DNA from 2 places in the Peribacillus suis genome. Region 1 is predicted to be linked to the other one. Evidence: riboswitches for the same ligand, from Rfam matches in the RefSeq annotation. Region 1 holds a riboswitch; the other holds the start of a gene.
What was found. Region 1 has a riboswitch for glycine ahead of gcvT (glycine cleavage system aminomethyltransferase GcvT). Riboswitches for the same ligand answer to the same signal wherever they lie in the genome.

Region 1 (3,186 bases):
TGGTTTTATGTCATATTCACCTTGAAATCGGACATTTTCTGGTATATCGCTGAAGAGATCATCGACGGTTGTGACCCCTATAACTTCCAACATTTCTTTTTTATCCTGCTCTGTCATCGGTAAGTAACGATGTTTCATCTTATGGACCATTCCCTTCTATTTTCGTGTATTTTTATAAAAAGGTGTTTGGATAACAATGGCTTTCAGTCTCTTAGAACGGATTTCCACTTCTACTTCCGTGGATAGACTTGAGTGATTTTTATCGATAAGGACCAATCCTACATTTTTATTCAATGTTGGTGACTGAGTCCCTGTCGTCACTTCGCCAATGAGTTTCTCCCCGTTATATACTTTATAGCCATGCCGAGGTATGCCTCTGTCAATCATTTCGATGCCAACAAGCTTACGTGGTGCCCCTTTTTCCTTTTGTTCGGCAAGCACGGCTTTCCCAAAAAAGTCTGACGCCTTATCCGGTTTAACCGCAAAACCAATCCCCGCTTCGATTGGGGTGATATCCGGCGAAAGCTCTTGACCATAAAGCGGTAGTTTTGCTTCGAACCGAAGGGTATCACGGGCCCCCAGTCCAATCGGTTGTATCCCATCATCTTTACCAGCTTCCAAAATTTCTCTCCAAAGGGCTGGACCATCCTCACTTCGGCAATATATCTCGAAACCATCTTCCCCCGTATACCCTGTACGTGAAACCATCGTGGATATATTATGAATGTGGACGTCTTCTTTAAATTTAAAAAAGCCAATTGTGCTTAAATCAGTTTGGTCGGTAATCTTCTGCAATACTTTCTCCGCTCGAGGACCCTGCAGAGCAAGTTGCGCATAATCGTTTGAAACATTATTGATGCTGACACCTTCCATACCATTCGCCTGAAGCCAATTGAAGTCTTTCTCGATGTTGGCTGCATTGACCACAAGCAGATAATCCTCTTCCGCTTTTTGGTAAACGATAAGATCGTCCACGGTCCCCCCATTTTCATAACACATGGCTGTGTATAGCGCTCCGCCCTGTTTCAGCTTGGCTACGTCATTCGTCAGCATCTTTTGTAAAAAAGAAAGGCTCCCGAAACCTTTTACCTCAATCTCTCCCATATGCGACACATCAAATAAGCCACCTCTTGTACGCACAGCTTCGTGTTCATCTTTTATGCCGGTAAACTGCACAGGCAGTTCCCACCCACCAAAATCGATCGTTTTTCCACCGTGCTCACTGTAAACCTCGAATAATGGCGTTCTTTTTAAATTGCTCAAAAAATGACCTCCTTCAATTTTTTTGCTTGTTCTCTTTCAGCTGATATTCCTTAAAAAAAGACACAAAAAAGGACAGAGAAAGCCAAAATGGCTTTTTCTCTGTCCTGAAACCTGAAAGTTTACCTATTATTATAGGTTTTCCCCTTTGGTGGCCGTCATTAAATAATTGGCGCTCTCCAGAGTCGCGTCCGATAAGAGTTCATTTGCCTGAGAGATTCACTGCTAAGTTTGCTCCTTCGGCGCTACATATGTAGATGGTAGTCTCTCCCCTTATCCTCACCCGCATATTGATGGAAAAGACTGAAAATTCTCCACCTGATGGTCATCCATTTGCGTGAAATGGGTACCAATCTGCTCATTGTTGATCTTTGGATAAAGCACTATCCAAATGCTAATACTATAATAACTAAAATTATTATCCAAGAAGAATATTTTCCTTCTAACTTCAGTACTATTGCAATTTTCTAAATATATTTACATCCTACCCTAAGATACTTTACTCTGCAATAACTTTTGTGGAGAAAGATTTTATTACCCTATAAAAAGGTTCATGGTTTAAAGAAACTAAGAAAATTATGTTTTAAGAAGGAGCAAGAATCAATGAAAATCAATATATCCTTCAGTTCTGAATGGAATGATGAATTTCTGCAAAAGATGGAAAACGACGGTCCATGGGGAAATTGGGATCTTTATAAACTGGCCATCCAAATGGAAGAGAACCTAATTATTCCTGATTTTGAAGGCTTACAAGCGCCAAAGCACCTTCAACAACTGACTCCCCTTCCCCATCAATTAGAGGCAGCACGTCAGGTGGTTGAACAGATGAATGGCAAAGCCATATTGGCTGATGAGGTCGGTCTTGGTAAGACTATCGAAGCAGGATTGATTTTAAAAGAATATATGATTCGGGGACTGGTTAAAAAGGTTTTGATCCTTGTACCCGCATCACTTGTCACCCAATGGGCTTTCGAACTGAATACGAAGTTTCATATTCCTGCAGTCGTTCAAAGGAAGAGTTATGTATGGGAATCATGCGATATCGTCATATCCTCCATCGATACGGCTAAGCGAGCCCCCCATCGGGATATCATTTTCAATCAAGAATATGACTTTATCATTATTGATGAAGCTCATAAACTTAAAAATAATAAAACGAAAAATTATGAATTTGTCCAAAATCTTAAAAAGAAATTCTGTTTATTGCTGACTGCTACACCCATTCAGAATAAAATCGAGGAAATCTTTAATCTCGTTTCATTATTAAAGCCTGGACACCTAGGAAATGCCGCACTCTTTTCCGAAAAATACAAAGGGAAAGGCCGGAACATTCTAGAAGATGAGCACTTAAAGGAGCTTGTCAATACGGTCATGATAAGAAACCGACGTGCCGATACTGGAATTGAATGGACGAAACGGCGTGTAGAGACAATCATCATTGAATTTTCACCAACTGAACAAGCCTTGTATGATGCCGTAACGAAGTTTAAACCAATATCAGACGGAACAAAAGGAAGTGCTTTTTCTTCACTCACCCTTCAAAGGGAAGCATGCAGCAGCCGAGAAGCAGTCTACTATACATTGAAGAATATGAAGGAAAAATACAAAGAACCATCGGCTGACTTTGAAGCAAGATTAGATGATCTGTTTGAGAAAGTAAACCTCACCGAACAAAATTCAAAGGCAGAGAAGGCTTTGGAACTTATTAAGAAAATTGATGACAAGGTCATTATTTTCACCGAATATCGCGCTACACAGCTTTATCTACAATGGTACCTGCAACAGCATGGCATTTCATCCGTTCCATTCCGCGGAGGGTTTAAGCGTGGTAAAAAAGATTGGATGAAGGAACTATTCCAGAAGAAAATCCAGGTATTGATTGCCACCGAAGCCGGAGGAGAAGGAATCAACCTACAGTTTTGCCAT
Region 2 (3,186 bases), 2.0 Mb from region 1:
CCCGAAAAAGATAAGACCTAGACCGGCAATGATCATCAAGATGATGGTAACGATCTTGATCAGTGCAAACCAGAATTCGAATTCACCGAAGGATTTGACGGAAATGAGGTTAGCGGCGCCAAGGATGACCATGGCCACCACTCCCGGAATCCAAGCTGGCAGTTCAGGGAACCAAAAGTTCATATATAATCCTACGGCAATGATTTCAGACATGCCGACCAACACCCATAGGAACCAGTTGCTCCAAGCAGTTACAAATCCTGCCAATGGATGGATATAATCACTCGCAAACGTTGCGAATGAGCCCGTAGTAGGCTCCAGGTACAGCATTTCCCCCATCGAACGCATAATAAAAAAGATAAAAAGGCCCGCGATGGCATACGCCAGCATCACAGAGGGTCCGGTCCACTTAATCGTGCTGGCAGATCCCATGAACAACCCAACACCGATCGTACCGCCCAAGGCAATCATCTGAATATGACGTGCCTCCAGCCCTCTTGTTAATTCTTTATTTGACATGATAACTCCCCCAGATGTACAAGCATAAAATGACGAGATAAATAATTTAGTAGATTTACGATGCTTCCTAAGTATTTTACCCACAAAAGCATTTCCTTATCTTATAATAATAAATATTCCCCAAAAACACAAATGTACTTTTAGGAAAAACACTTTTTAACCCAAAGCAATGGATGGGATAACATGATTGGTACTTGTTCTTTCCCTATACGGGTGAAGGAAACCTATGTACGATTGATGGTAAGTATCGACGGAGGAGGAAATAAAGTGAAATTAATAGGAGAAAGAATCTATCTCCGTTATTTAAAAGAATCGGATGCACCTATCCTTTTAGAGAATACAAAGGATGAGGAAATACGGTATATGACAGGGACAAGATCTACATTCACCTTAGAACAGCTTCAACTTCATATAAAGAATATACATGAAGATCCATCCCGCCATGATCTAGCCATTTGCTTAAACGAAAGTGACCAAATGATCGGGGAATTATCCATCTCTGATATCGATAAAGAGGACAAAAAGGCAGGATTTAGAATTTCAATGAATTCCATTGAATTAACCGGCAAAGGGTATGGTACAGAAGCGATCAAGCTTGTTTTAGCCTTTGTTTTTGAAGAATTGGCTTTAAATCGCCTGCAGCTGGAAGTATTCAGCCATAACTTACGGGGAATTAGAGCCTATGAGAAAGTCGGCTTTGTCAAAGAGGGGATTTTACGGGAGTCTTTATATGTTAATGGAAAATATTCGGACGAGATTATCATGGCCATTCTTAAAAGGGACTATGAAAAAATGTTCTTATCAAACTGATTCGGGGTTCGCATCGTTTTTGGGCATCAAACTGGTCATATAGATTCACCCCCCACCACATTTACAATATATCCCTTTGACCCAAAATCAAAATAGTGATAGAATTCCATTATTATTTTAAAAGAATAAATGAGTTGCCAAAAAGAATTTCATCTTTCACAGCGATCATTTATTGACAACCACATACTAAGCAAGCGATGAATGCTATGGATCACACTATAGCAGGAGCAGCTTCTGGAGAGACTGTACACACGTGCAGCGCCGAAGGATTCACAATCTCAGGCAAAAGGACAGAAGAGTAACGAATATTTGTTATTCTTTAACCTTTCGAGATTGGTAGCTTCCAATCTCTTTTTTTATTGTCTTTTTTCAATCATCACTAAAAAAACGAAGTGAAATCGCTACTAAACTGGACAGATTCATTGCCCTGGTGATCGATTGGAATCAACGGACCATGTACTTCACATTCAAGAATTATAACAACGGGGGCGCACAAATTGGCTAAACAAGAATTGAAAAGGGATTTGAAAAATCGACATGTACAACTCATCGCCATAGGAGGAACCATCGGGACCGGGTTATTTTTGGGATCCGGAAAAGCCATACAGTTGGCGGGACCCTCCATTATCTTTTCGTATCTGATTATCGGGATTGCCTTGTTTTTCGTCATGAGGGCTTTAGGGGAATTGCTGTTGTCCAACGCGGGATATTCCTCATTCACCGAATTCGCCACGGAATACATCGGACCGTGGGCTGGTTTCGTGACTGGCTGGACCTACTGGTTCTGTTGGATCATGACGGCCATGGCCGATATCATCGCTGTCGGGGTCTATATGCAATATTGGTTCGACATTCCGCAATGGATCCCTGCACTTGCCTGCTTGGTGATTCTACTAGGATTGAATTTGTTGACCGTGAAGCTATTCGGAGAATTGGAGTTCTGGTTCTCCCTCATTAAAGTCATCACGATCGTCGCCTTGATCGTTGTGGGAATTGTCTTACTCATCATTGGCTTCCAAACCGATACAGGAACCGTTTCCCTCAACAACCTTTGGAGTCATGGGGGCATGTTCCCGAACGGCGCATCCGGCTTTTTGCTTTCCCTACAGCTAGTCGTCTTCTCCTTTGTTGGTGTCGAAATCATTGGAGTGACAGCGGCCGAAACCGCCAATCCGAAAAAAAACATCCCGTCAGCGATCAATAAGATCCCTGTCCGGATATTGCTTTTCTATATCGGTGCCATCACCGTCATCCTTTGCGTCAATCCATGGACACAGCTCGATGCCGCGAGCAGCCCATTCGTGGAGGTCTTCGCCTTGATCGGGATTCCGGTTGCTGCAGGGATTATCAATTTCGTCGTGTTGACATCAGCCGCTTCTGCCGGAAACAGTGGATTGTTTTCAACAAGCCGCATGCTTTATACCTTGAGCAACAATAACGAAGCACCTGCAAAACTTAAGAAATTAAATAAACGTGCTGTTCCGAGCAATGCATTGGTTACGTCTACCATCGTTGTCTCCATTGGGGCATTATTAAGTAAAATCATACCGGAGCAAGCTTTCACCATCGTGACAACGATTAGTGCAATCTGCTTCCTATGGGTCTGGAGCATCATCTTGATTTCCCATATCCGGTATACGAAAAAACGTCCGGACTTAAGGGCTACGTCCACTTTCAGGGCTCCCTTAACACCTTTCATCAACTATGTAATCTTAGGGCTGTTTATCTTCATCTTGATCGTCATGCTGTTTGCTGAGGCGACCAGGCCGTCATTATTGCTGACACCGCTTTGGTTCATTCTTTTAGTTGTCATATATAACTATCGAAAAAAATGAACGAGGAATTTTGGGATACGGA

Region 2: another riboswitch for glycine. It lies ahead of AC503W_RS03115 (amino acid permease); the one in region 1 lies ahead of gcvT (glycine cleavage system aminomethyltransferase GcvT).

The regions. Positions count from the first base shown of each region.
Region 1 is NZ_CM182019.1:2,635,780-2,638,965, forward strand. Features, by position in the region: gene gcvPA (aminomethyl-transferring glycine dehydrogenase subunit GcvPA) at 1-138, opposite strand, end outside; gene gcvT (glycine cleavage system aminomethyltransferase GcvT) at 157-1,263, opposite strand; glycine riboswitch at 1,361-1,445, opposite strand; glycine riboswitch at 1,449-1,543, opposite strand; gene AC503W_RS12835 (DEAD/DEAH box helicase) at 1,864-3,186, shown strand, end outside.
Region 2 is NZ_CM182019.1:644,143-647,328, reverse strand. Features, by position in the region: gene AC503W_RS03125 (amino acid permease) at 1-519, opposite strand, end outside; gene AC503W_RS03120 (GNAT family N-acetyltransferase) at 787-1,329, shown strand; glycine riboswitch at 1,554-1,633, shown strand; gene AC503W_RS03115 (amino acid permease) at 1,827-3,164, shown strand.